Regions from separate parts of the Kitasatospora sp. NPDC058190 genome, predicted to be linked through region 2. Evidence: riboswitches for the same ligand, from Rfam matches in the RefSeq annotation. Region 2 holds a riboswitch; the other holds the start of a gene.

Region 1 (14,364 bases), on a different contig from region 2:
CGCGGGTGCCGGTTCGGCGAGGCCGCGACGCCGACGCAGAAGTCACCGATGCCCTTGATCAGCTCCACCAGCTCGTACGCGTAGGTGACGCCGTCCGGGTGCCGGACCCAGTCGCCCATCGGGTCGCCGGGCGGGTCGCCGCGGACCGCGAGGATGTTCCGCACCCCCTGGTCGGCGTACTGGCCGATGATGTTGCGCAGCTCGGCGACCGAGTGGTCCACCGCGGTCAGGTGGGCGACCGGCGTGAGCGTCGTCTCGGTGGCGATCCGGCCGACCATGTTGACGGTGCGCTCGCGGGAGGAGCCGCCGGCGCCGTACGTCATGCAGACGAAGTTGGGGTCCAGCGGTTCGAGCCGACGGATGGCGTCCCAGAGCTTCTGCTCGCCGACCTCGCTGCGGGGCGGCATGAACTCGAAGGAGAAGGAGCGCTTTCCGGCCGCCAGGAGCTCGCGGACCGTCTGCGCGCGATCCGGTCTCGTGGAAGCGATGCCGAGTGCCATGCTGGCAGGTTATCCGGCGGTCGAAGGGGCCGGGCAACTCGATCCCACGATGCGGGACAAGAGGTGGACTCCCCTCCGCTTGCCTCCCGGGCGCCCCGGGATCCCGCTCGCACGCCTGTTCCCGGCTCCCCCGCTACGCTTGCTGCACCCCAGCGAACCAGCGGAGCATCATCGTGACCTCGTCCAGCAACCGGCCGGCCAACCCCATTGACGTGGAGGACGTCCGCGCGCGCGTCAACGCCGCCCTCGCCGCGTTCATGGAGGGCCAGTCCGCGCTGCTCGGCGAGATCTCGCCGCAGCTGGAGCCCGTCTCCGACGCGCTGCGCGACTTCCTGCTGGACGGCGGCAAGCGGCTGCGCCCGGCCTTCTGCTACTGGGGCTGGCGCGGCGCCGGCGGCCCGGCCGCCGGTGAGGGGATCGCCAACGCGGCGGCCGCGCTGGAGCTGCTGCAGGCCAGCGCCCTGGTGCACGACGACCTGATGGACCGCAGCGACACCCGCCGCGGCCTTCCCTCCGTCCACCGCCGCTTCGAGGCCCTGCACCGGGACAGCGGCTGGCGCGGCGACCGCGAGCAGTACGGCGCCTCGGCCGCGGTGCTGCTCGGCGACCTGCTGCTGATCTGGTGCGACGAGCTGTTCCTGCGCTCCGGACTGGACCCGGCCGCCGTGCTGGCCGCCAAGCCGGTGTTCGACCTGATGCGCACCGAGGTCATGGTCGGCCAGTACCTGGACGTGCTGGAGCCGGTGGCCGGCGACTCGACGGACGAGGGCGCGCTGGACCGCGCGCAGACCGTCCTGCACTACAAGTCGGCGAAGTACACGATCGAGCGACCGCTGCAGGTCGGCGCCCTGCTCGCCGGGGCCGGGCCGGAGCTGGTCGAGGCCTTCGGGGCGTTCGGGCTGCCGCTGGGCGAGGCCTTCCAGCTGCGGGACGACCTGCTCGGGGTCTTCGGGGACCCGGCCGTCACCGGCAAACCGGCCGGGGACGACCTGCGCGAGGGCAAGCGCACCCTGCTGGTCGCGCACGCGATGCACGCCCTGTCGCCCGCCGACGCCCGGCACCTGGACGCCCGGCTCGGCGCGCCGGACCTGGCCGCCGAGGAGGTCGTCGAGCTGCGCGAGCTGGTCGCCCGCAGCGGCGCGCCCGAGCTGGTGGAGCGCCGGATCGAGGAGCTGATGCGGCAGTCGCTGGCCGCGCTGGAGGCGGCGCCGCTCGCCGACGAGCGGGCCCGTGCGGTGCTGCTGGCACTGGCCGAGGCCGCCACCGTCCGCAAGTACTGACGGACGGCGACGGCCCCGGAGGCGGTCAGAGCGCCGCGCGCACCCGGCGGGACAGCTCGGCGGCGGCCGCCTGCGGGTCCTGCGCCGCGGTGACGGCCCGGACCACGACGATCCGGCGGGCCCCTGCGGCCAGCACCTCGTCCAGGTTGCCGAGGTCGATCCCGCCGATCGCGAACCACGGCCGGTCGGTCGGCTGCTTCGCCGCGTACGACACCAGGCCGAGGCCCGGCGCCGGGCGGCCCGGCTTGGTCGGGGTCGGCCAGACCGGGCCGGTGCAGAAGTAGTCCACGCCCGGCTCGGCGACCGCCGCGTCCACCTCGGACTCGGCGTGGCAGGACCGTCCGATCAGCACGTCCTCGCCGAGGATCGCCCGGGCGGCCGGCACCGGCAGGTCGTCCTGGCCGAGGTGCAGCACGTCCGGCCGGGCCGCGTGGGCGACGTCGGCGCGGTCGTTGACGGCCAGCAGCTTGCCGTGGCGGCGGCAGGCGTCGGCGAAGACCTCCAGGGCCGCCAGCTCCTGCTTGGCCTCCAGGCCCTTGTCGCGGAGCTGGACGATGTCCACGCCGCCGGCCAGCGCCGCGTCCAGGAACTCGGCGAGGTCGCCCTGCTCACGGCGGGCGTCCGTGCACAGGTAGAGCCGGGCGTCGGCCAGGCGGGCGCGCAGGCCGCTCATCACAGCGCCATGGCCTGGGCGCGGCGCTTGACCTCGGTGGCGCGGTTCTCCCACAGCGCCTGCACCGGGGTGCCGGGCAGCGACGGGTCCTCGGTGAACATCCACTCGATGATCTCCGTGTCGGAGAACCCGCTGTCCCGCAGCACGGTCAGCAGTCCGACCAGGTGCTTGACCGGGCCGGTCTCGTCGACGAACGCCGCCGGGACCTGCAGCGACTTGTTGGGGCCGCGGCGGACCGCGATCAGGTCACCGTGCTTGACCATGTTGCGGACCTCGGTGACCACCACACCCCACCGCTCGGAGATGTCGGGGAGGTACAGCCACTCGGGGACCAGGGCTTCAGTCTTGGCATCGATCTCACTCACGGCACCAGACTGCCACCTCAGCCCCCCGCCACGCACACGGCCCCCGAGGGCCCGTCTTCAAACCCTCGCCTGCGGGGCGGCCCTCCGGGCGGACGACGGGGGTTTGAAGACGGGCCCTACCTGGTGGCAGCCTTCAGCGGCACCGACGGGTCCGCCGCGCGGGCCGGGTCCAGCACCGCCCCGCGCTCGATCAGCTTCCGCCCCTGGGTCAGGTCGCGCGGCCGGTCCACCGCCAGCAGCGCGCTCGGCATCCCGTCGCGCAGCCAGAGCACCGACCAGGCGGCGTCCTGCGGGCTTCCGCGCCACAGCAGCTCGTCGCCCTCGGCGTGCCGGCCGGCGTACTGGACCATCCGGCCGAACTGCTCGGACCAGAAGTACGGCACCGGGTCGTACGGCGCGTCCGCCCCCAGCACGGCGGCGGCCGCGGCCTCACCGGACTGCAGCGCGTGGTCCCAGTGCTGCACGGCCAGCCGGGCGCCGGAGCGGGCCGACGGGTAGCTGACGCAGTCCCCGGCCGCGAAGACCCCGGGCAGGCTGGTGCGCAGCCGCTCGTCCACCAGGACCGACCCGGCCTCGTCCAGCTCGACGCCCGAGCCGGCCAGCCAGCCGGTCGCGGGCCGGGCGCCGACGCCGACCACCACCTCGTCGGCGGGCAGGTGCGAGCCGTCCGCCAGCAGCACCGCGCCCGGCTCGACGGCGGCCACGCCGACCCCGCAGCGCAGCTCGACCCCGGCCGCGGCGTACCAGGCCGCCATCGCCGAGCCGACCCCGGTCGGCAGCGCGCCCGGCACCGGCGCCGGGCCGGCCTCCACCACGGTCACCTCGCAGCCGGCCTGCCGCGCGGCCGTGGACACCTCGGCGCCGATCCAGCCCGCGCCGACCAGGACCAGCCGCAGCCCGGGGCGCAGCAGCGCGCGCAGCGCCAGGGCGTCGTCCAGGGTGTGCAGCAGGTGGGCGCGCTCGGCGCCGGGCAGGGCGCGCGGAGTGGCGCCGGTGGCGATCACCAACGAGTCGTACGGGAGGTCGCCGCCGTCGGTGTGCAGCACGCCCGGGGTGAGACCGGTGGCGCGACGACCGGTGAGCAGCTCGATGCCGAGCGGCCCGTAGTCGATGTCCAGGGTGGTGGCGTCGACCTTGCCGAGCAGCACGTCCTTGGAGAGCGGCGGCCGGTCGTACGGCGCGTGCGGCTCCTCGCCGACCAGGGTGATCCGCCCCCGCCAGCCGCCCTGCCGCAGCTTCAGGGCGCACTGCGCCCCGGCCAGCCCGGCCCCGACGACGACCACCTGATCCGTTCCGCTCAGCTCTGCCACGCCCGTCACTGTACTCAGCGCCGCGGCGGCACCCGGCGGCCGTCCGCCCTTCGGGCGGGCCCGGCGGCAACCACCCTGCTCACCCGTCCCACCCCTCACACGGCCCTTCGGCCGGGCCGACCCCCGGCGTTAAGGTGGGTGCACCACACGGGAGCCCGGCGTACCGGGCTGAGAGGCGGGCTGGCACGGCCCGCGACCGTCCGAACCTGATCCGGGTCATACCGGCGAAGGGAGAAGAGCAGCTTTGTCACGCTTGCCATCAGGCGACCGCGCCGACGTGCTGGTGATCGGCGGGGGCATCGTCGGCCTCGCCGTCGCGTGGCGCGCCGCGCAGCGCGGGCTGGGGAACGTGATCGTGGTCGACCCCTCCCCCGGCGGCGGGGCGGCGGCGGTCGCGGCCGGGATGCTCGCCCCGGTCACCGAGCTGCAGTACGGCGAGGAGCCGCTGCTGCGCCTCGGCATGGCCTCGAACGAGCGGTACGCGGCCTTCGCCGCCGAGCTCACCGAGGCGAGCGGCGGCGAGGACACCGGCTACCGCCGGTGCGGCACGATCGCCGTCGCACTGGACTCCGACGACCGCGAGGAACTGCGCGAACTGCACGCCTTCCACCAGCGGCTCGGCCTGGAGTCGAGCTGGCTGACCGGCCGGGAGGCCCGCAGGCTGGAGCCGATGCTGGCCCCCGGCGTGCGCGGCGGCCTGCACGTCGCGAACGACCACCAGGTGAATCCCCGGCGGCTGCTCACCGCACTGCTGCTGGCCGGTGAGCGCGCGGGCGTCGTCGGTCGGCGCGCCGAGGCCGTCGAGCTGCTCGTCGAGGACGGCCGCGCGGTCGGCGCCCGGCTCAGCACCGGGGAGACGGTGACCGCCGATCAGATCGTGCTCGCCGCCGGCCCGCACAGCCACCGGCTGCCCGGCCTGCCCGAGGGCGTGCTGCCCGCGATCCGCCCGGTGAAGGGGCAGGTGCTGCGGCTCCGCATCCCGGACGCCTACCGGCCGTTCCTCTCCCGCAACGTCCGTGCGGTCGTGCGCGGGCAGCACGTGTACCTGGTGCCGCGCGAGAACGGCGAGCTGGTGATCGGCGCGACCACCGAGGAGCAGGGCTACGACACCACCGTCACCGCCGGCGGGGTGTACGAACTCCTGCGCGACGCTCACGAGTTGGTCCCCGGTATCACCGAACTCCCGCTGGTGGAGACCTCCGCCGGGCTGCGCCCCGGCTCGCCGGACAACGCCCCGCTGCTGGGCCCGACCCCGCTGCCCGGACTGGTCGCCGCCACCGGCCACCACCGCAACGGCGTGCTGCTCACCCCGGTGACCGCCGACCTGGTCGCCGAGTACCTGGCGACCGGCGAAGTCCCTGACCTCGCAAGGCCGTTCACGCCCGCCCGGTTCTCCCCCGACCACTCCACCACGAAGGCCTCCGCATGACCGAGATCGCCCTGACCGTCAACGGCGAGCCCCGCCGGACGCCCGCCACCACGACCCTCGCCGAGCTGGTGGCCACCGTCAGCAAGGCCAACACGGGCGTCGCCGCCGCCCTCAACGAGGCCGTGGTGCCCCGTAGTTCGTGGTCCGACACGCCGCTGAACACCGGCGACCGGGTCGAGATCCTCACCGCCGTCCAGGGAGGCTGACCATGGCCGACGACCTTCTCACCATCGCCGGGACGACCTTCTCCTCCCGGCTCATCATGGGCACCGGCGGCGCGCCCAGTCTGGAGGTCCTGGAGCGCGCGCTGCTCGCCTCCGGCACCGAGCTGACCACGGTGGCCATGCGCCGGGTCGACGCCACCACCCAGGGCTCCGTCCTGGACGTGCTGACCCGCAACGGCATCCAGGTGCTGCCCAACACGGCCGGTTGCTTCACCGCCGGCGAGGCCGTGCTGACCGCCCGGCTGGCCCGCGAGGCGCTCGGCACCGACTGGGTGAAGCTGGAGGTGATCGCCGACGAGCGCACCCTGCTGCCCGACCCGATCGAGCTGCTGGACGCCGCCGAGACCCTGGTCGACGACGGCTTCACCGTGCTCCCGTACACCAACGACGACCCGGTGCTGGCGCGCAAGCTGGAGGACGTCGGCTGCGCGGCGATCATGCCGCTGGGCTCGCCGATCGGCTCCGGTCTGGGCATCCGTAACCCGCACAACTTCCAGCTGATCGTGGAGAGCGCGGGCGTCCCGGTGATCCTGGACGCGGGCGCCGGCACCGCCTCCGACGTCGCGCTGGCGATGGAGCTGGGCTGCGCGGCGGTGATGCTCGCCTCCGCGGTGACGCGTGCTCAGGACCCGGTGCTGATGGCCGAGGCGATGCGGCACGCCGCCGAGGCCGGCCGGCTCGCCCACCGGGCCGGCCGCATCCCGCGTCGTTTCCACGCCGAGGCCTCCTCCGCGATGGCCGGCCGCGCCGCCCTGGACACCCGGGAGCGGCCCGCCTTCTGAGACCGGGTGCCCCGTGTCACAAGCCGGGCACAGCCGGGCCCGGAGGAGGTGTCCTCCGGGTCCGGCGCGCGGCTTCACCACTAGACTCCCCCGGGTGGACATGGCTTTGCACGACCCTCTGATCGGTACCCTGCTCGACAACAGGTACCGGGTCGAGCAGCGCATCGCGACCGGCGGGATGTCCACCGTGTACCGGGGCACCGACACCCGGCTGGACCGGGTGGTCGCCCTCAAGGTGATGCACCCCCAGCTGGCCGGGGACGAGGGCTTCACCGCCCGCTTCATCCGCGAGGCCAAGGCGGTCGCCAAGCTCACCCACCCCAATGTGGTCAACGTCTTCGACCAGGGCGCGGACGGCGGAAACGTTTTCCTCGCCATGGAGTACGTCCCCGGCCGCACCCTGCGCGACCTGCTGCGCGACCGCGGCGCCCTGTCGGTGCGGGCCGCGCTGGACGTCCTGGAGCCGGTGCTCGCCGCCCTCGGCGCCGCCCACCGGGCCGGGCTGGTCCACCGGGACGTCAAGCCGGAGAACGTGCTGATCACCGAGAGCGGCCTGGTCAAGGTCGCCGACTTCGGCCTGGTCCGGGTGCTCGGCAGCGCCGACGGCGCGCCCACCTCGACCAGCACCGCCACCGGCGGCACCGTGATGGGCACCGTCTCCTACCTGGCCCCAGAGCAGATCCTCCCGGACGCCCCCACCGACCAGCGGGTCGACGTCTACGCGTCCGGCATCCTGCTGTACGAAATGCTCACCGGCCGCCGCCCGCACACCGGCGACAACCCCGTCCAGGTCATGTACAAGCACCTGCACGAGGACGTCCCCGCCCCCTCGCTGGTCGCCCCCGCCGTCACCCCGGCGCTGGACGCCATCGTGGCCGGCGCCTGCGCCCGGGCCGCCGACGCCCGCCCGTACGACGCGGTCGAACTGCTCGCCGCCGTCCAGCGGGTCCGCCGCACCCTCACCCCGGCCGAGCTGGACGCCGAACCGCCGGCCTCCACCCGGCCCAGCCCGCGCTACCCGACCAGCGAGCCGACCTCGGTGATCCAGCCGCTGCCCCGGACCGCCGACGCCCCGCCGCCGGAGCGCACCAGCGTGCTGGACGTCCCGGCGGAGCTGATGGACCAGCTGCTGGTCGAGCCGCGCCCGTACGACGAGCCAACCCCGGTGCGGACCCGCCGGCCGGGCCGGCTGCGCCGCCTCCCGCGCAAGCCGATGATCTGGGCGGCCGCACTGACCGCCCTGGTGCTGGCGGTCGGCGGCGCCACGTACGGGATCTCCGAGGGACTGTACGGCTCGGTGCCGGGCGTGCTCGGCAAGGACCGGGGCGAGGCGCAGCGGATCCTGGACGCGGAGGGCATGCACGGCAGGTTCGTCGAGGCGTACAGCGAGTCCGTCCCGACCGGGCAGGTGATCTCCACCGACCCCGGGGTGGGCGCGCGCACCCGCAAGAGCGACGCGGTGACCGTCACCGTCTCCAAAGGCCCCAAGCGGATCGCGGTACCGGACGTCACCGGCAAGAGCGCGGACGACGCGGCCGCCGCGCTGGCCGCCGCCCAGCTGACCAGGGGCACCGTGACCGAGACCTACGACGACGGGGTGCCGGAGGGCTCGGTGATCAGCAGCTCGCCCGCCGCCGGACAGCAGCTGCAGGAGAACGCCGCGGTCTCGCTGGTGGTCAGCAAGGGCATGGTGGCGATCCCGAACGTCACCGGGATGAGCCGGGACGACGCGCAGAAGGCGCTGCAGGCGGCGGGATTCACGATGAAGGCCGCCACCGACTGGACCCTCGGCATCGGCAAGGTGAGCGGCCAGTCCCCGGCGGCCGGCGAGCGGCGCCCGCAGAAGACCGTGGTGACGGTCACCTTCTCGTTCTTCTGACCGGGCCGGGCCTCAGCGCAGCGGCCCGTCGCCGGGCTCCTCCTGGTAGGAGTAGCGCTGCTCGCGCCAGGGGTCGGCCAGGTTGTGGTAGCCGCGTTCCTCCCAGAAGCCGCGCCGGTCGGCCCGCATGTACTCCACCGCGCGCACCCACTTGGGGCCCTTCCACGCGTACAGCCGCGGGACCACCAGCCGGACCGGGAAGCCGTGCTCGGCGGTCAGCGCCTCGCCGTTGCGGTGGGTGGCGAGCAGGGTGTGCTCGTCGGCGAAGTCGGCCAGCCGCAGGTTGGCGCTGTAGCCGTACTCGGCCCAGACCATGACGTGGGTGACGCCGGGCGCCGGGGGAACGAGGTCGAGCAGGGTGGCGGCGGGCACACCCGTCCACTCGTTGCCGAGCAGCGAGAACTTGGTGACGCAGTGCAGGTCCGCGACCACGGTGGTGCGCGGCAGGGCGGTGAAGGCCTCGAAGTCCCAGCTGTGCTTCTCCGCCGAGGCGGTGGCGCCGAACACCTGGAGGTCCCAGGTCAGCGGCTTGAAGCGGGGCACCGGCCCGTAGTGCAGGGCAGGCCAGCCGCGCTGCACGCGCTGGCCCGGGGGGAGCCTCGGGTCAGACGGCGGAAACGGTTCTTGTTCGGACTGACCCATGGCTCCATGGTGACAGACGGCGGACAAGCTCTGGCGCGCGCCCCTTCACGCGCGGTTCACGCCCTGCCCATACGGGCCAATGGTCGATCACCCACCCTCCGACTTCACCCCGAATCGGACATTCCGCCACATGTCCTAGTGAGTGTGAACTTACTGGAATTTCCTCCCAATACGGTGCCAGGATGCGCAGCGCAGGACTCACCGCAGGACGTAGCGCAGGGAGGCAGCACCATGCAGGGCGACCCGGAGGTCATCGAGTTCCTCAACGAGCAGCTCACGGCCGAGCTCACCGCGATCAACCAGTACTTCCTGCACGCCAAGATGCAGGAGAACTTCGGGTGGACGAAGCTCGCCAAGTACACCCGGCACGAGTCGTTCGACGAGATGAAGCACGCCGAGACGCTCACCGACCGGATCCTGTTCCTGGAGGGGCTGCCCAACTACCAGCGGCTGTTCCACGTCCGGATCGGCCAGACGGTCAAGGAGATGTTCGAGGCCGACCGCCAGATCGAGGTCGAGGCGATCGACCGGCTCAAGCGCGGGATCGTGGTGATGCGGGCCAAGAACGACGTCACCTCGGCGAACATCTTCGAGGACATCCTGGCGGACGAGGAGCACCACATCGACTACCTCGACACCCAGCTGGAGCTGCTGGAGAAACTCGGCGAGGCGCTCTACATCGCCCAGGTGATCGAGCAGCCGGAGTCCTAGGCCACCCGCAGCGGGACCACCGGGGCGATCGAGGCAGTCGGGGCCGGCTTCGGGGCGGCCGGCGCGGGAACGTCCTGGACCTCCGCGTCGGCGAGGCCGAGCTTCGCGGCCAGTCGGGCGGTCGGGCAGGGCCGGGCGCCGTGCTCACCGAGCAGCGCCTGGATGCGGCGGACGCAGGACCCGCAGTCCGTGCCCGCCTTGCAGCCCTTCGCTATCTGGCGCGGGGTGCTGGCACCCCCGTCGATCGCCTTCTTCACCTGGTCCTCGGTGACCGCATGGCACATGCACACGTACATCGAGGTCTCTCCCGGGGTGAAGCGCGGCCGAAGCACGCAGAGTGGATCTTGACTAAGGCTCGCCTTAGTTCACTAAGCCTCACCTTACCCGCCGATCCGGGTACGAAAAAGCCCCTCCGGGCTCGGGAATCCCGAATCCGGAGGGGCTTTCGTCACAGTGATTCGCCCGCTCGCCTCAGGGCGGGGCGGCGGCCCCACTCGTTACTGACCGCGGTACATCTCCGCCACCAGGAACGCCAGGTCCAGCGACTGGCTGCGGTTGAGCCGCGGGTCGCAGGCCGTCTCGTAGCGCTGGTGCAGGTCGTCCACCAGGACCTCGTCGCCGCCGCCGACGCACTCGGTGACATCGTCGCCGGTCAGCTCCACGTGGATGCCACCCGGGTGGGTGCCGAGCGCGCGGTGCACCTCGAAGAAGCCCTTGACCTCGTCGAGCACGTCGTCGAAGCGGCGGGTCTTGTGACCGCTGGACGCCTCGAAGGTGTTGCCGTGCATCGGGTCGCAGATCCACACCGGCTGGGCGCCGGAGGCGGTGACCTTCTCCAGCAGGGTGGGCAGGTGGTCGCGGATCTTGCCCGCGCCCATCCGGGTGATGAAGGTGAGGCGGCCGGGCTCGCGCTCCGGGTCCAGCTTCTCGATCAGGGTGAGCGCCTCGTCCACCGAGGTGGTCGGGCCCAGCTTGACCCCGATCGGGTTGCGGATCTTGGAGGCGAACTCGATGTGCGCGTGGTCCAGCTGGCGGGTGCGCTCACCGATCCACACCATGTGCCCGGAGACGTCGTACAGCTCGCCGGTGCGCGAGTCCACGCGGGTCAGCGCGGTCTCGTAGTCGAGGATCAGCGCCTCGTGCGAGGAGAAGAACTCGACGGTCTTGAACTCCTCCGGCGCCACACCACAGGCGTTCATGAACGCCAGGGCGTTGTCGATCTCCCGGGCGAGCTGCTCGTAGCGCTGGCCGGCCGGCGAGTTGCGCACGAAGTCCTGGTTCCAGGCGTGCACCTGGCGCAGGTCGGCGTAACCACCGGTGGTGAAGGCGCGCACCAGGTTGAGCGTCGCGGCGGAGGCGTTGTACATCCGCTTCAGGCGCTCCGGGTCCGGGATGCGGGACTCGGGGGTGAACTCGAAGCCGTTCACCGAGTCGCCGCGGTAGACCGGCAGGGTCACGCCGTCGCGGGTCTCGGTCGACTTGGAGCGCGGCTTGGAGTACTGACCGGCGATCCGACCGACCTTCACGACCGGGACCGAGGCCGCGTACGTCAGCACGGCGGCCATCTGCAGCAGGGTCTTCAGCTTGTTGCGGATGTGCTCGGCCGAGACGCCGTCGAAGGCCTCGGCGCAGTCGCCGCCCTGGAGGAGGAACGCCTCCCCACGCGCCACGGCAGCGAGCCGGGCGCGCAGCTGGTCACACTCGCCGGCGAAGACGAGGGGCGGATAGGAGGCGAGCTCAGCAAGGGTCTTGCGCAGAGCCTCTTGGTCCGGCCATTCAGGCTGCTGCACCGCGGGCAGGGACTGCCAGGAGTGGAGATTCGTCACGGTCACAACGCCAAGGCTACGGGGTGACGCGAGCGATTCGTGCCGATTGCCCGAGGGATGAGACATATCTCGGACAAAGCCGCGTGCACCGTCACCCGCTCGGCAGTATCCGATACGCTCGACCCATGTACGCGCCCCACACCCACTCCTGGTGGTGGGCCTCCCCCATGGGTGGCCCACAGCTCGCGCGTTCCTAGACGAACACGACGGCCGCCCCTCGGGGCGGCCGTCGACGTCTGAGGCAGAGACGGCCCTCCTGGAGCGGAACCCAGCACCGCCCTCGACATTCCTCCCGGAAGGAAGCCGTACTCGTGACCACCCCTGCCGAGCTGCTCGCCCGCCTCACCGCCCCCGGCGCGCCCGCCTTCGCCCTGCTGCACCGCCGCACCCCCCGACACGCCCCGGACACCGTCGAGGTGCTGTTGGGCACCGTCGGCAGCTACGACCGCCTCGCCGACCTGCCGGTCCGCGCCGGCATCCCGTCCGCCGGCCCGGTCCACGACCTGCTCGCGCTCGTCCCGTACCGCCAGATCCGCGAGCGCGGCTTCGAGGCGCACGACGACGGCACCCCGCTCCAGGCCCTCTCGGTGACCGAGCAGCACGCCCTGCCGCTGGCCGAGTTCACCGCCGCCCTGCCGCAGCTGCCGGTCTCGCTGACCGGCGGCGCCTTCGACGTGGACGACGCGGAGTACGCGGCCATCGTCCGCCGGGTGATCGAGGACGAGATCGGCAACGGCGAGGGCGCCAACTTCGTGATCCGACGCGACTTCCACGCCACGCTGGAAGCCTTCTCCCCCGAGCTGGCCCTCTCCCTGTTCCGGCGACTGCTGGACCAGGAGCGCGGCGCGTACTGGACCTTCCTGGTCCACACCGGCGAGCGCGTGCTGGTCGGCGCCTCCCCCGAGGTGCACGTCCGGCAGAGCGGCGGCACCGTCGTGATGAACCCGATCTCCGGCACCTACCGCTATCCGGCCGGCGGCGCCGACCTCGACTCGCTGCTCCAGTTCCTGCACGACCCGAAGGAGTTGGAGGAACTGACCATGGTGGTCGACGAAGAGCTCAAGATGATGTGCACGGTCGGCGACCTCGGCGGCCAGGTGCTCGGGCCCCGGCTCAAGGAGATGTCCCACCTCGCCCACACCGAGTACGAGCTGCGCGGGCAGACCTCGATGGACGTCCGCGAGGTGCTGCGCGAGACGATGTTCGCCGCCACCGTCACCGGCAGCCCGGTGCAGAACGCCACCCGGGTGATCAAGCGCTACGAGCCCGCCGGGCGCGGCTACTACTCCGGCGCGCTCGCCCTGATCGGCCGCTCCGCCAGCGGCGGGCAGCTGCTGGACTCGCCGATCTGCATCCGCACCGCCGACATCGACCCGGCCACCGGGCAGCTGGTCGTCCGGGTCGGCGCCACCCTGGTGCGCCACTCCGTCCCGGAGTCCGAGGTGGCCGAGACCCACGCCAAGGCCGCCGGGGTGCTCACCGCCATCGGCGCCCGGCCCGCCCCCGTCCGGCTGCCCGGCTCCACCGGGCCCCGGCTCGCCGACGACCACCGGGTGCAGGCCGCGCTCGACGCCCGCCGGGCCGACCTCGCCCCGTTCTGGCTGCGGATGCAGTCGCCGTCCGAGGTCACCGAGGCCGAGCCGACCCTGGTCGTGGACGGCGAGGACACCTTCACCTCGATGCTCGCCCACCTGCTGACCTCGCTCGGCCACCGGGTCACCGTGGTCCGCTTCGACGAGCCGGGCCTGCGCGAGCTGGTCGCGGCGCACCGCGGCCCGCTGGTGCTCGGCCCCGGCCCGGGCGACCCGGCGCTCGCCGACGACCCCAAGATGGCGGTGCTGCGCCCGATCGTCGCGGACGCCCTGGCCGCCGTCCGCTCAGGCGCCCGCACCGCGCCGCTGCTCGCGGTCTGCCTCAGCCACCAGCTGCTCTCCGCCGAGCTCGGTCTCGCGCTCGGCCGCAAGGCCGTCCCGTACCAGGGCGCGCAGGAGGCCATCGACCTGTTCGGCAGCAAGCGCACGGTCGGCTTCTACAACACCTTCACCGCGCGCTGCTCGGAGGCCGACGCGGCCCGGCTGGCCGCCGAGGGCGTCGAGGTCGCCCGGGACGCCGTCACCGGCGACGTCCACGCCCTGCGCGGCCCCGGCTTCGCCGGCCTGCAGTTCCACCCGGAGTCGGTGCTCACCCGGGACGGCGTGGACATCGTGGCGGCCCTGCTGAAGCAGACGGCGGCCGTAGCGCGCTGAGGAGGTGGAAGGGTCCCGGGCGTGCACCGGCCCGGGACCGCTTCACAGCTCCTCGTCCAGCCCCCGCTCGATCGCGTACCGCACCAGCTCCACCCGGTTGTGCAGCTGCAGCTTCCCCAGCGTGTTCTGCACGTGGTTCTGCACCGTCCGGTGCGACAGCACCAGCCGGTCGGCGATCTGCCGGTAGGACAGACCCTTGGCCACCAGCCGCAGCACCTCGGTCTCCCGAGCGGTCAGCTGGGGGACGGCGGGCGCCGAGGCCGGGGCCGGCTCGGCGGCCAGCCGGCGGAACTCGCCCAGCACCAGACCGGCCAGCCCCGGGGTGAACACCGCGTCGCCGACGGCCGTACGGCGCACCGCGTCCAGCAGTTCGTCCCGCCCGGCCGACTTCACCAGGTACCCGGTCGCGCCGGACTTCACCGCCTCCAGCACGTCCTGGTGCTCACCGCTGGCCGACAGCACCAGCACCCGCGCCGCTGGGTCGTGCGCGACCACCT
Region 2 (14,364 bases):
CGGCTGCTGCGGCGTTGGGAGCGGCTGGGCGTACGGGTTCGGCGCGTACGCCCCCTGCCCGTACGGGTTCTGCTGCGGCGCGACGCCGTACCCGTACGCGCCTCCGTGTTCCTGGCCGTTCGGCATCCGCCGCCCCCTCGTGCTGGTCGAGGGGACACCCTACCGACGGGCGGTCAGACGCCTGGCCGGGCGGGTGATCGACGCCCGGGAGCTGCCGAGAGCCTGCGCGCCACGCCACGGGCCCCGCGCGAGTACACCCTTTCGGGCGTACCCGTCCGCATCCGTCACGATTCCTGTAACGAGCTTGCTGCTTGAGCACTCCTTACGGCAAACTCGTTAGCATGCCCACCTCCCATACCAGCGAAACCGCTGCCCCCACCTCGGCCGCCGCCGTCGCCGAGGCCCTTGCCATGCCGCCCGCCCCCAAGGGCGAGCCTGCCGGCGAGCGGGGCAGCTGGCGACGAGGTGGGGAGTCCGGCTCCGCGGCACCCCCCGGGGTGGACCCCGGCCGATCCACCGGCCGGTTCGGCAAGGTCCTGCGGCGCCCGGAGAGGATCCCGGCGCCGCTTCTCTGTCTGGCCGCGATGTTCCTGGTGCAGACCGGCATCGCGCTGTCCAAGCCGCTCTTCGGCCCGCTCGGGGTCAGCGGCACGACCTTCCTGCGGCTCGGCTTCGCCGCGGTCATCCTGCTCGCCGCCACCCGGCCGAAGCTGCGCGACAAGCGCCCGCGCGACCTCGCCGCGGCCGCGCTGCTCGGCATGGCCTCGGCCGGGATGACCTTCCTGTTCGCCGGGGCGGTCGACCGGCTGCCGATGGGCACCGCCGCGACCATCGAGTTCCTCGGCCCGCTCGCGGTCGCCCTGGTCTTCGCCCGGCGCGCCAGCCACCTGCTCTGGGCGCTGCTCGCCGCGGCCGGGGTGGCGCTGCTGACCCTGCTCGGCGAGGGCGACGGCGGCGGCTCGCTCGACCCGGTCGGCCTGCTGTACGCCTTCGGGGCGGCCGCCTGCTACTCGGCGTACATCCTGTTCACCGACAAGGTCGGCGCCGCCTTCCAGGGTTTCCAGGGCCTCGCGGTGTCGATGACGGTCGGCGCGCTGACCCTGGCGCCGTTCGGGCTCGGCGAGGCCTGGGACGGGCTGACCGCGCCCGGCGCCTCGCCGCTGGTGCTGCTGGCCGCGGTGGCCGGAGTGTCGCTGCTGCTGCCGGTGATCCCGTACGCGCTGGAGATGACGGCGCTGCGCCGGATGCCGCAGCGGGTGTTCAGCGTGCTGGTCAGCCTGGAGCCGGCGGTCAGCGCGCTGGTCGGGCTGGTGGTGCTCGGCCAACTGCTGGGCGCGGCGCAGCTGGCGGGGATCGGCTGCGTGGTGGCGGCCAGCGTGGGGGCCACGCTGACCGGACGGCGATAGGGCGCGTTCAGGGCGCTACGGCCAGAGCAGGGTGCGCGACCACTCCGGGCTGTGGACCGGGCCGGTGCGGGTGTAGCGCAGCCGGACGTGCCGGCGCTGGGCGTCGCCCTGCCAGAACTCCACCTCGTGCGCCCACAGGGTGTAGACCGCGTGCCCGGGCGCGACGGCGTCCGGGGTGGCCTCCAGCCGGCGACGGGCGACCGCCACCGCCTCGTCGTACTCGGTGAGCGCGCCCAGCGGCTCGCTCTGCCGCCCGACCAGCGCGCCGACCCGGGCGGCGGGCGAGCGGGTGGCGAACTCGGCGGCGGCGACCAGGTCGGCGGCCCGCTCCACGCTGCCGCGGACCCGCACCTGGCGGCCCAGCTGCGGCCAGTAGACGGACAGCGCGGCGGCAGGGTGGCCGGCGAGCTGACGGCCCTTCGGGCTGTCGGCGGCGGCGGAGAAGTTCCAGCCGGTGCCGGCCGCGTCGACGTCGCGCAGCACCAGCACCCGGGCGTCCGGCATGCCGTCCGCGTCGACCGTGGAGAGGGTGAAGGCCTGCGGGTCCAGCACCCCGGCGTCCAGGGCGGTGGCGAGCCAGTCCACGAACAGCGGGCCGGGCTCGGCGGGGGCGGCCTCGTGGTCGAACAAGGGCAGCGGGCGGGCCATCGGCGGGCGGCCGAGCAGCAGTTCGGGGACGGATCTCGGCTCGGGCCGGTGCTCGTCCAGCGGCGCCGGGCACACCTCCGGCTCCGGCTCCGGTGCTGGCCTGGCTCCGTCCGGGCCGGTCAGGCCCTCGTCCTCCGCCGCCATCGCGCGCCCTTCCTTCCGGTTGCCGCGGTCGTCGCGCCGGCCGGGCCGTCCGTTCCGGGCCCGGGCACGTGGTGCGCTGTCGGAGCGCAACCGTACCGCCGTGGACCGACGGCTCCGGGCGCGGGCCCTCGGTGAACGGATCCGGGCCGCTCGGACGGGCCGGGGCCTCGTACGGGCGGGCGACTCCGTACGAAGGGGGTTTCGTGCGGACCGGGGCTTCGCGCCGCCCGGAGGCTTCGGACCGGGCCCCGGACGCGCTCGTGGGCGGTGCCGATGGCGGCACCGCCCACGAGGCCGGTTTCGCGGCGACCCTTTCCGCTTGGCCGGTCAAAGCGCTCTGTCCGATCCGCACCCGGACGAAGGCCCGCCCGGGAACCGCTTCGAACCCCTTCGCGGATGCTCAGCTCACCCGCGGTCGTCCACCTCCGGCGCCCCCGCCGTCGGTGGTGCCCGGGGAGGTCAGCGGAAGATCGGAGCGAAGATGACGTTGATGTTCTTGTTGCCCTGGCCGGCCAGGATGTTGCCCGCGTTGTCCTTCGACGCGAGGGTGTTGTTCTGGTTCGAGGCACCGGAGCCGGTGGCCGTCTGCTGGGTGGAGACGTAGTTGCCGTCGACCCCGCCGAACACGTTCCCGGTCCCGTTGTTGGACACCACGCCGGCGTTGGAACCGCCCGCGGCACCCGCGCCGTTGTCGGCGGCCGCGGCACCGGCACCCGCCAGCAGCAGGCCGGCCGCCAGCGGGGCGGCGAGTAGGAACCCGGCCACCCGGCGGGTGTTGATGCGAGCCATGTGAGCCTCCAAGAAGCTGTTAATCGTGCAATGTCGAGCTCGGGATGCGGGAGTTCGCCGGCCAGACGAACACCTGCAGGCTGCGACGCCGGGAGACAGACTTCCGCAACAAATCGACAAAGCACCAGCCGACGGAGCAGTTTTCGCCCGTTAGCGTGATATCCACCCGAGCCGCGCATAACGGCGACGAATCCGGACAGCGCACCGGCACACCCTCGCCCACCTGGCATTTCGCCCGGACGGCGGCCGGACGACACCCCCCGGGAAACGGCGCTTCGATGCCGCGCGAACCACCGGGCTCACCACCCCGGCGCAGTCCGCCCGCGAACGCGCCCCCGAAAAGTTCGCCCACCCTTCCGTGTCGACTTTTCCGGCCATTCATAGACCATCTGAAAGTCGTACTGGAAATTCGAGCAGAAGGGGCTCGACCGGTGCGAACCGAAGAGTGCGGAAAATCAGACCATCTTGCCCGGGTTGAGGATCCCCAACGGGTCGAAGACGGCCTTCAGCTGCCGCTGCAGGTCCAGCGCGACCGGCCCCAGCTCGCGGGCCAGCCAGTCCCGCTTGAGCAGCCCCACCCCGTGCTCCCCGGTGATCGTGCCACCCAGCTCCAGTCCGAGCGCCATGATCTCGTCGAAGGAGCGCTGGGCCCGTACCGTCTGCTCCTCGTCCGAGCCGTCGAAGATCACGATCGGATGGGTGTTGCCGTCCCCGGCGTGACTGACCACCCCGATGGTCAGCGCGTGCCGCTCGGCGATCGCCGCGACCCCGTTCAGCATCTCGGCCAGCCGGGAACGCGGTACCGCCACGTCGTCGATCATCGTGGTGCCCAGCCGGTCCAACGCGGGCAGCGCCAGCCGCCGGGCCGCGAGCAGCAGGTCGGACTCCGCCTGGTCCTCGGCCGGCACCACCTCGGTCGCCCCGGCCTCCCGGCACAGTTCGGCGACCCGCGCCAACTCGGCCTCCCGGTCCGGCCCGTCGAAGGCCACCAGCAACAGCGCCTGGGTCGACTCCGGCAGCCCCATCCGCCCCAGCTCGTTGACGGCCCGCACCGAGACCGCGTCCATCAGCTCCATCAGTGACGGCGTCAGCCCGCGCGCCATCACCTCGCAGACCGCCGCACCGGCCGCGTCCGCGCTCGGGAACTCCGCCGCCAGCGCCAGCTGCGGGGCCGGCACGGGCCGCAGCGCCAGCACCGCCCGGACCACCACCCCGAGCGTCCCCTCCGAACCGACCAGCAGCCGGGTCAGGTCGTACCCGGCCACCCCCTTGGCCGTCCGGCGCCCGGTGGACAGCAGCCGCCCGTCCGCCAGCACCACGTCCAGCCCGAGCACGTACTCGCCGGTGATCCCGTACTTCACGCAGCAGAGCCCGCCCGCGCCGGTGCCGATGTTGCCGCCGATCGTGCAGGACTCCCAGCTGGACGGGTCCGGAGGGTAGGACAGCCCCAGCTCCTCGACCGCCCTGGACAGTTCGGCGTTCACCACACCGGGCTCCACGACCGCGATCCGGTTCACCGGGTCGATCTCCAGGATCCGGTTCAGCTTCACCAGGGACAGCACGATGCAGCCGTCCACCGCGTTCGCCGCCCCCGACAGCCCGGTCCGCGCCCCCTGCGGCACCACCGGCACCCGCAGCCCGGTGGCGGTGCGCAGCACGTGCTGCACCTGCTCCACCGTCTCCGGGAACACCACCACCGCGGGCGCACCGGCGGCGCAGAACCCGGCCATGTCATGGCTGTAGGCCGCGGTCACGTCCGGATCCACCACGACGGCCTCCGCCGGGAGGCCCTGCGCCAGTCGGTCCGTCAGATCACTCATCGCCGCCTCCACTCGCCGCCCGACCGCCCCCACCTCCGCACTCTGCCCGGCGGGGAGGGGGCGGGCAAGTGGGCCTCGAGGGGTGCCGGGCGCCTCCGGACGGGACCGGACACGTCCCCGGGGCACGCCCGGCGGAAGGTCCGGGTCACCAGAGCCACCAAGCCCGCCGCCCCCGAGGCGACGGCACACACGAGCATGGCCGGCGCCGCACCCCCACGGTCGGCGAGCAGGCCGAGCAGTCCGTTGGCCAGCACCAGCGCGACGCTCTGCACCAGCGTCAACAGCGCCTGCACCCGGGAGAGATGGGAGGCCGGAGCACCGCCCAGCACCAGCGGCCCGAGGTGGCAGGCGAACAGCCCGGAGCCGACCCCGGTCACCGCGCTGCCCGCCACCGCCACCGCCGGCACCGGGGACAGCGCCAGCAGCGCGATGCCGACCGAGGCCGTGCAGAGCCCGGCCGCCGCCCCGACCCCCGCCCGGGGCAGCGCACCGCGCCAGGCGACCAGGCTCGCCACCGCGAGCACCCCGGCCGCCTGTCCGCCGGCCACCAGTCCGGCCGTCCCCGACGTCCAGCCGTGCGCCCGGGCGAGCAGCGGCCCGAGCAGCGACACCACCGGCAGCAACCCCCCGGCCGCAGCCCCGGTGAGCAGCAGCGCGGCCCGCAGCAGCGGGTCGCGCAGGGCGAGCCGGACCCCGGACGCCGCCTCCCGCAGCAGCCCGCTCGGTGCGGCCGGACCGGCGGCGTCCTCCCGGGGCCGGACCCTCAGCAGGACCAGCAGGACGACCCCGAAGCTCACCGCGTCCGCGACCGCGGCGCCGGCGAACCCCCCGACGGCGACCAGCAGGCCGCCGAGCGGCGCCCCGAGCAGGGCGGCGCTCTGCCCGCCGGCCTGCCGCAGCGCGAGCGCCCGGGGCAGCCCGTCGACGGGCACCAGGCGGCGCGGCATCGATCCGCTCGCCGGCAGGTAGAACGCGTCGACCGTCCCGATCACGCCCGCCGCCGCGACCAGCAGCCAGAGCGGCGTACCCCGGCCGCCCACCGCGACCGCCAGCGCGGCTGTCGCGACCAGCATCACCGCGTCCCCGGCGAGCATCACCCGACGGGCGCCGAACCGGTCCGCGACCGCACCACCCAGCAGGACCAGCACGGTGCGCGGGACGGTGATCGCCGTCAGGACCAACCCGGCCGCCCCACCGCCGTGTGCGGAGGCGGCCCAGCCGAGAGCGAAGTACAGCGCGGCATCGCCCAGCAGCCCGGCCTGGGCGCCGGCCAGCCAGAGCAGGTACGGACCGGGCAGCGGCGCCCGCGCGGTGGTGGCGGTGGTCATGCCGGGGGACGCTAGGGCCCTCGACCTGGTCGAGGGCAAGCACGGCCCACCGGCGAAGCACCGGCCCACCGGCTTCAGGGACGACCCCGGCCGCCGCCGCTCCGGAAAGCACCGAGGGCGGGTGCCGAGTGGTCTCGGCACCCGCCCTGAGCAGGTGGTTCTCCTACCGGCGGAGAGCGTGGGATTCGAACCCACGGCATGGGGTCACCATGCGACAGTTTTCAAGACTGTTCCCTTAGGCCGCTCGGGCAGCTCTCCAGGCGGAGGTCAGCCTAACGGGTCCGGCGGGCTTCGGCGCACACGATTCCGCGCTCCCGAGGGTCACTGGTCGCCGTCGCGCTGACCGAGGGTGACCTTGGTGGTGTACGTCTGGCCGTTGCGGGTGTACTCGACGTCCACGGTCTCGCCCGGCTTGTGCGTCCAGATCCGGCTGACCAGGGCGGGGCCGTTCTCGATCGGCGCGCCGCCGAGCTTGGTGATCACGTCGCCCGGCTTGAGGCCGGCCTTGTCGGCCGCGCCGCCGGGGGTGACGGCCGGCTGGCCCTGGATGTCGCGGGTCTGGATCTGCGCGCCGTCGCCCTTGTAGTCGTCGTTGCGCAGCACGTCGAGCTTGGCGTAGACCGGCTTGCCGGTCTTGATCAGGGTGTCCGCGACCCACTTGGCCTGGTTGATCGGGATGGCGAAGCCCAGGCCGATGCTGCCGGCCCGGCCGTTGGCGGAGGCGTTGGACTGGATCGCCGAGTTGATGCCCATCACCGCGCCGCTGGAGTCGAGCAGCGGGCCGCCGGAGTTGCCGGGGTTGATCGAGGCGTCGGTCTGCAGGGCGTTCATGTACGAGGCCTGCGAGCCGGTCTCGTCGCCCGAGGCGACCGGGCGGTCCTTGGCGCTGACGATGCCGCTGGTGACGGTGGACTCCAGGCCGTACGGCGCACCGATCGCGATCGTGGTGTCGCCGACGTTGACCTTGTCGGAGTCGGCCAGCGCCAGGGGCGCCAGCTTGCCCTTCGGCGGGTTGTCGATCTTGACCACGGCGACGTCGTAGCCGTCGGCGTGGCCGAGCACCGAGGCGCTGTAGGACGTGCCGTCGGCGAACTTGACGGTCAGTTTGCCGCCGTTGAGGGCCGGCGCGACCACGTGGTTGTTGGTGAGGATGTGGCCCTCGGTGTCGAAGACGAAGCCGGTGCCGGTGCCCGACTCGGAGCTGTTCTGCGCCTTGATGGTGACGACGCTGGGCAGCGCCTTCTGCGCGATGGCGGCGATCGAGCCGGGGACGGGCTCGTTCTTCTGGGTGTTGCTGGCCTGGATGGTGGTGCTGCTGTGGTCGTCCGCCGAACTGCTGCTGCTGGTGTGGTTGGTGGCGACCACGCCGATCGCGCCGCCGGCCACACCGGCGACCAGCGCGACGGCCGCGAGCAGGGCCACCAGGCCGCCGCGCTTCTTGCGCGGGCCGCCGGGGCCGCCGGGGTGGTCGGCCGGGTAGCCGAGCGGGCCGCCGGGGTAGTCGGGGACTCCGGGGCCGCCGGGGTAGCCCGCACCGCCGGAGGTGGCGTCATGGGCGGCGCCCCAGCCGCCGACCGGCTGGCCGGCGCCGAACGGGTGGTGGCCGTACGGCTCCTGCGCACCGGCGGGCGCCGCGCCGTACGGCTCCTGCGCACCGGCGGCGGGCACGCCGTGGGACGGGGTCGCGTACGGGTTGGCGGCCGGCGGCAGGGCCGGGGCCACCGGGGCCGGGGCCGGAGCAGCGGAGGCTGCGGGCGCGGGCGCGACGGGCGGCGCGGGCGGCAGGACCGGCGGCGGGGCGTCGATGTAGCCGGTGACCGGGTCGACGGCGTGCTCCTCGGCGGCGGGCGCCGCCGGGGCCTCCGGCGCGGGGACCTTGGTGAAGGCCACGGTGGGCTTGTGACCACCCTCGGCCGGGGCGGCCGCAGCCGGGGCGGCCTCGACCGGCTCGGGCCCGGCCTCCGGCGCGGTCTCCGGCTCCGGGACGCGGCTGAACGCCATCGTCGGCTTGTGCCCGCCGTCGCCCGCGGCGGCGGCCGACACCGCGTCAGCGGCTTCCGGCGCGGCCTCGGGCTCGGGGACCCGGCTGAACGCCATCGTCGGCTTGTGGCCGCCCTGAGCGGTGCCGTCGGAAACGGACCCAGCCGCCTCCTCGGGGCCCGCGGGCTGCTCCCCCTGCGGCCCGGTGGGCCCAACCTCGCGCTCGGTGCTCACGGACGACCTCCATAGCTGACAGAACCAAGGACCATAGTTTTTCGCACCGTCGATTCGATTGCCGTAAGGACCCCTCTGAAGAACTCATAAGAATCCTTAGCCGACACCGACGACGGCGATGACGGCGACGGTCGGGGAGCCCCCCTCCCTCCGCCCGGGCGTTCCGCGATGCGGACCGCACACCCCGTGGCCTTTGGCGTTCGTACCCGTGCCGGTTAGCCTGTCGCTCCAAACTGACACGCGGGAGCTTGGACCGACCAGGCTGAGAGTGCGCATGTCGACCGTACGCCAAGCGGGACACCGGCGAACCGTCGAGGGGGCGCTGACCGCCGGAACCTGTCCGGGTAATGCCGGCGTAGGGAGTATCGGCCATGCCGCCTGCTTCGCCATCCTCTTCTTCGAACGCGCCCACGTCCAAGGATTTCCTTGATCGTCCCGCGGGCGCGACCGCCCCCGGCACCGACGGGCGCGTCGAGGCGCCGCTGGTGCTGGACACCGAGCCGCCGCGCACCCTGCGCTTCCGGGACCACTTCGCGCTCTGGATGAACCTGGGCGTCAGCCTGATCGGCTTCTCCACCGCCGCCAGCGTGCTCGGCGAGAAGGGCAGCGAGCTGTCGCTGGCCGCCGCGGTGACCGCGATCGTGGCCGGTACGGCGGTCGGCACCGCGATGCTCGGCGTGGCCGCGCTGATCGGCGCCCGGACCGGCGCCCCAGCGATGGCCAACCTGCGCGGGCTGTTCGGCACCCGGCTGTCCTACCTGCCGACCGTGCTGAACATCGTCCAGTGCATCGGCTGGGGCGTGTTCGAGCTGCTGACCATCTCGGCGGGCGCCCAGACCGTCGCCCACACCACCGGCTACCGCTGGCTGTTCGTGCTGGCCGCGGGCGCGCTGACCACCGCGCTGACGATCTGGCCGCTGGGCGCGATCGCGGTGCTGCGCCGTTTCGTGGCCGGGGCGGTCGCGGTCGCGCTGGTGTACTTCACCGTCCAGTTGGGCCGTCAGGGCGTGCCGGACCCGGGCGCGGGCAACTGGCACGGCTTCCTGGGCGCCACCGACGCGATGATCGCGGTGTCGATCTCCTTCGTCCCGATGGCCGCCGACTACACCCGGCACTCGCGCACCGCGGGCTCGTCCTTCTGGGGCAGCTTCTCCGGCTACACCGTCGCCCAGGTCTGGTGCTACGTACTCGGCCTGATGGCGCTGCTGCAGTCCGACGGCGACCCGAGCCGGATCTTCGACTCCTTCCTCGGCGTCTGGGCCGGCTGGCTGTTCCTGCTGGTGCTGGTGCTGCGCGAGACCGACCAGTCCTTCGCCAACGTGTACTCGACCGCGATGTCGCTGCAGAACCTGCTGCCGCGGGTGGACCGCCGGGTGCTGAGCGGCGGGATCGGCGTGCTGACCACCGTGCTGGCACTGCGGATCGACAGGTTCACCGACACCTACAGCAACTTCCTCGGGCTGATCGGCTCGGTCTTCGTACCGCTGCTCGCGGTGCTGGCGGTGGACTACTTCCTCGGGGCCGGCCGGCACGGCTGGGACCTCTCCGAGAAGGCGCCGTCCCGCTGGCTGATGCTGCTGCCGTGGGTGCTGGGCTTCGCGGTCTACCAGTTCATCGCGCCGACCGCGGTGGCCGGCTGGTGGACGGACTTCTGGACCTCGGCCCAGCGGGCCCTGCACTTCACCCCGCAGGAGTGGACCTCCGCCTCGCTGTTCGCCTTCCTGGTACCGGCCCTGGTCACCTGGGCGCTCACCCCGCTGACCCGGCGCGCCGCCGGCGCCTGAGGCACCGGGGGCGAAACCGGCCCCGCAGGTTGGGACCGTCTTCGCCCCCGCGTCACCTCCGCCGCCTATCGTTGGGCCCGTGACCAGCCCAGACCTGTCCTCGGCGGCGGCGCGCACCGCGCCCTCCGTCCAGGTGATCGCCCATCGCGGTTCCTCGCACGCCCTGCCCGAGCACACCTTCGCGGCCTACCGGCGCGCGCTCGACGAGGGCGCGGACGCCGTCGAGTGCGACGTCCGGGTGACGGCCGACGGCGAGCTGGTCTGCGTGCACGACCGCCGGATCGGCCGGGTCTCGAACGGCCAGGGCACCGTCTCCGCGATGACCCTCGCCGAGCTGGAGGCGTACGACTTTGGCGCCTGGAAGACCGGCCGCCCCAGCACCGACCCGGAGCTGCGCGGCGTGCTGCGGCTGGAGCGCCTGCTGGAGCTGGTGGTGGACTGCGGCCGCCCGGTGGACCTGGCGATCGAGACCAAGCACCCGGTGCGCTTCCGCGGCCGCGTCGAGGCCGAGCTGCTGCGGATGCTGGAGCGGTTCAAGATCGGCGCGACCCGGGAGGGCGACCGCCCGTCCGCCCGGATCATGAGCTTCTCCTCGATCGCGCTGAACCGGGTGGCCGCCGCCGCACCGGAGTACCAGCGGGTCTTCCTGATCGAACGGATGCTGCCGCTGCTCGGCCAGCTGCGCCCGGGCAAGCCGCTGCCGGGCGGGGCGCGGATCGCCGGCCCGGGCATCGAGCTGATCAAGGCCAAGCCGCAGCTGGTGCCGCAGCTGCGCGAGCTGGGGCACCAGGTGCACGTGTGGACGGTGGACGAGCCGGCCGACGTCGAGCTCTGCCTGGAGCTCGGGGTGTCCGCGATCATCACCAACCGGCCCGCGGAGGTGCTGGCCCAGCTCGGGCGGTGACCGGTCGGCAGGCCGAAGGCCGTACCGCCTCAGCCTGATCACTCCGGTCGGCAGTCAAACCTTCCGCACACGGTATTGCCGGAATTCTTTCGTTCGGGCGACGGAGGGTGAGCACGGAATGACCTCTCGTCGACCCTGAGTCGCGTTGCTCGAAATGGACTCGCGGGATCCTCCGGCGGTCGTTTCCGACGCATTACCAAGGGGCATCCATCCCTCGGCATACGCTGAAGGAGGTCCGGGGGTGGCGTTGATGGTGGCGCGCGAAGTGCCGACTTCATCGACCATGGCAGTGCCGCACGGCCCAGCGAGTGTCGGGGTCGTACGGCGCCGACTGCGTCGAGATCTGGGTGACCGGCAGATACCGGAACCGGTCATTGATGATGCCGTATTGATCCTTTCCGAACTGTTGAGCAACGCCTGTCGATACGCCCGTCCGCTCGGCCCGCTGCCGGCCCTCGGCCGCGGGGCCCGGGCCGAGGTGGTGGACCAACTGCTGGTCGGCGTCCCCTCCGGGACGCACCCCGCAGCGGGAGGCCGGGAGCACGACGACGGTACGGGCGAGCCCGGCGGCGGCGTGCTGGTCCGCTGGCAGATGCACGCCGACGGCGTGCTCACCCTGGAGGTCACCGACGGCGGCGCGACCACCCGGCCGCTGCCCGCCAGTCCTTCGCTGACCTCGCGGGGCGGTCGCGGCCTGAGCATCGTCGACCAGCTGGCCAGCGACTGGGGCGTGCGCGACGCGCCCGGCGAGGTGACGGTCTGGGCGGCGCTGCCCGCGCGGGCCCGGCACGCCCGGCGCACCGGCGGCGACGCGCGCAGCGCGTAGCCGCACGTCCGCGGGCACACGTCCGCGGGCACACGCCCGTACGACGCCCGCCCCGGCGCGTTCCCGCGCGCCGGGGGAACGTCAGTAGGCTTCCCGGAGCAAAGGACCACCGTTCCCGGGAGAGCCGCACCATGGGCAAGAAGGCCGCCAAGAAGGCGCCGCAGCGCCAGTCCACCACCGCCGTCACGGGCGAGATCCCCGTGGTCGGGGCCCGCGAGGACTGCCCCTGCGGCTCGGGCCGCCGGTACAAGGCCTGCCACGGCCGGGAGGCCTCGCACGCGGTGCAGGAGCTGGTGCACCGCCCGTTCGAGGGCCTGGCGGGCGAGGCCGACTGGGTGGCGCTGCGCGAGCTGGTGCCGGCCGCGACGGTACCGCTGACGCTGGCCGCCGGGGTCGCCGGGACCGCCGCCGGTGATGTCCCGTCGGTGACCCTGGCCACCGTGCTGCCGCTGGCCTGGCCGGCGCTGCGCCGCCAGGACGGCTCGATCCTGCTCGGCCTGCAGACCCAGTCCTCCTCCGGCGACCTCAGCCGCGACCTCGCGGACGCCCTGGAACTGGCCCTGGCCACCGAGCCGGGCACCCCGGTGCCGGCCCGCCGGACCGTCCCGGGCGGGCGCCGCCTGCAGGACCTGCTGGACACCACCGCCGCGTTCACGCCCACCGTGCACACCGGCTTCGAGTTCTGGCTGGAGGACGCCGAGTCCGCCACCGGCGAGGTCGCCGCCTCCCTGGAGCGCGCCAACGCCTCGGCCATCCCGACCGAGAAGCTGGCCGGCCTCGACGCCGCCTACTGGTGCGGCACCCCGGACAAGAACCACCTGCGCTGGGTGATGACCGTGCCCGAGGAGAAGCTGCTGGACGCGCTGGCCCGGCTGAACGCCGCCGGCGAGGCCTCGCTCGGCCCGGACACCCGCCTGGTCGGCTCCTTCCGCGCGCACGGCCTGACCGTCCCGGTGTGGGACCTCCCGCTCGCCATGACCGCCGCCGACTGCGAGAAGCCGGCCGCCGAGTTCGCCGAGCGGCTCGCCGCCGTCCTCGCCGACGAGACCCCGCTGACCGCCGACGAGCGGCGCGCCCGCGCGAACCTGGTGAACCGTCAGGTCACCTTGAACTAAAGCGCGCAGGATCAGGGTGATACGCGTCACATTGTCGCGGTGAAGCCGCAATTTCCGGGCCTGGAGGGCGTCTTGGAAATTGGCGCGGGCGCAGATCCTTGTTACTGTCTAAAGAGTCCGGCCGCTGGTGCATCCCCCGTCGCCAGCGGCCGGATCTTTTGTTTTTCCGGAGCGGCCCGCCGAAGCGGGCCCCGGAACCCCTCCGACGGCGCCCCGTCAGTGCGCCGAGCGGCCACTGTCCAGCCGGACCGTCGCGTCCACCAACTCACCCAGCAGCGGCCCGACCTGCGGCAGCCAGACCCCACCGTCCGCCGACGGCCGCGGCGCCAGCACCCAGCGCACCCTCCCCCAGCCTCCGGCCGGGGGGACCCCCATGGCGGCCCCACCGGGCGGCAGCGGCAGGAAGCCGCCCGGCCCGTGGTAGCGCAACGAGCCCGGCACCCAAGGGAGTTGGGAGAGCATCTCGCCGAGCGCGTCGAGCGAGTACGGGGCCACCAGGAGCGCGTAGCGGCCCGGCATCGCCAGCACCGGGCCGAGCGGCAGCCGCAGCGCGCCCAGGTGGACCAGGGCCCGTGCCCCGGCCGCCGCGGGCAGCGAGACCGCCGAGACGGCGGAGCCGGTGGCGGCCAGCACCGGCGCGTCCGGGCTCTGCCGCTCCCACCACCAGCGCACCATCCGGGCGTCCGTGGTGGCGGCCAGCAGCGAGGGGTCGTGCGGATGCGCGCCGGGCACCGGGCAGTCCGGGTCGCCGCAGGAACAGCGCCCGCCGCACAGGACGGTTCCCGGCACCACGGGCCAGCGGTGTTCGACGGCGGCCGTCAGGGCCGCGTCCAGCCGGGCGGACGACTCCTGCGACCGGCTCTTCGGGTTCTCACGCATGGCGCTCGTTCCTTTCCCTGACCGCTCGGTTCGCTCCGCCCCACGGCATCCGGCGGGACTCGCCACGCGGGCCCGCGACGGCACGGCCCCGGGCGGCGCGAAGCGGGGGGCGGGCGGCATGGCGGACGGCGCGGCTACGACGTGGAGCACGGTGTGGAGCACGACATGAGAAGGGCCGCGCACTGGAACAGCCCTTGGAACGAGAATCCCGTATGCGACCGGATGGACGCCGCCCGGGCGCGCTTGGTTCCACCGTACGAGTGAGAGACTTCCGGACAGCCCGCCGCACGGGCGGCACGGACATACGATCCGGACGGCCGCCCGGTCCGTCCTCTCGGTTCTGCCCGCTCCCGGCCCGCTCCATGCCTCCGGACCCGACCGGCGCGCACACCGACCACGCACGCCCTCCGACCGGAGTGATGACGACGTGGAACCGGCCACCGCGTCGTCCTGGATCTGGACATGCCCCGAATGGCCTGTGTAGAAGTGGTGGCATTGCTGTCGATC

Evidence for each region. A riboswitch is a leader RNA that binds a small molecule or an ion and turns the genes downstream of it on or off. The one in region 2 is predicted to bind thiamine pyrophosphate.
Region 1: another riboswitch for thiamine pyrophosphate. It lies ahead of thiO (glycine oxidase ThiO); the one in region 2 lies ahead of ACFVWU_RS00645 (purine-cytosine permease family protein).

The regions. Positions count from the first base shown of each region.
Region 1 is NZ_JBHVVI010000047.1:6,464-20,827, forward strand. It holds gene metF (methylenetetrahydrofolate reductase [NAD(P)H]) at 1-500, opposite strand, end outside; gene ACFVWU_RS21805 (polyprenyl synthetase family protein) at 674-1,780, shown strand; gene thiE (thiamine phosphate synthase) at 1,806-2,453, opposite strand; gene ACFVWU_RS21815 (Rv2175c family DNA-binding protein) at 2,453-2,818, opposite strand; gene ACFVWU_RS21820 (NAD(P)/FAD-dependent oxidoreductase) at 2,935-4,137, opposite strand; TPP riboswitch at 4,266-4,378, shown strand; gene thiO (glycine oxidase ThiO) at 4,382-5,557, shown strand; gene thiS (sulfur carrier protein ThiS) at 5,554-5,763, shown strand; gene ACFVWU_RS21835 (thiazole synthase) at 5,766-6,563, shown strand; gene pknB (Stk1 family PASTA domain-containing Ser/Thr kinase) at 6,664-8,442, shown strand; gene ACFVWU_RS21845 (sulfite oxidase-like oxidoreductase) at 8,455-9,084, opposite strand; gene bfr (bacterioferritin) at 9,316-9,795, shown strand; gene ACFVWU_RS21855 (bacterioferritin-associated ferredoxin) at 9,792-10,091, opposite strand; gene ACFVWU_RS21860 (class II 3-deoxy-7-phosphoheptulonate synthase) at 10,293-11,627, opposite strand; gene ACFVWU_RS21865 (anthranilate synthase family protein) at 11,933-13,867, shown strand; gene ACFVWU_RS21870 (response regulator) at 13,910-14,364, opposite strand, start outside.
Region 2 is NZ_JBHVVI010000001.1:138,894-153,257, reverse strand. It holds gene ACFVWU_RS00685 (hypothetical protein) at 1-126, opposite strand, end outside; gene ACFVWU_RS00680 (DMT family transporter) at 342-1,406, shown strand; gene ACFVWU_RS00675 (pyridoxal 5'-phosphate synthase) at 1,422-2,198, opposite strand; gene ACFVWU_RS00670 (hypothetical protein) at 2,658-2,987, opposite strand; gene ACFVWU_RS00665 (FAD-binding oxidoreductase) at 3,443-4,807, opposite strand; gene ACFVWU_RS00660 (MFS transporter) at 4,804-6,135, opposite strand; tRNA gene ACFVWU_RS00655 (tRNA-Ser) at 6,306-6,393, opposite strand; gene ACFVWU_RS00650 (S1C family serine protease) at 6,457-8,136, opposite strand; TPP riboswitch at 8,580-8,728, shown strand; gene ACFVWU_RS00645 (purine-cytosine permease family protein) at 8,835-10,133, shown strand; gene ACFVWU_RS00640 (glycerophosphodiester phosphodiesterase) at 10,213-11,037, shown strand; gene ACFVWU_RS00635 (ATP-binding protein) at 11,426-11,863, shown strand; gene ACFVWU_RS00630 (DUF5926 family protein) at 11,995-12,978, shown strand; gene ACFVWU_RS00625 (bifunctional DNA primase/polymerase) at 13,195-13,857, opposite strand.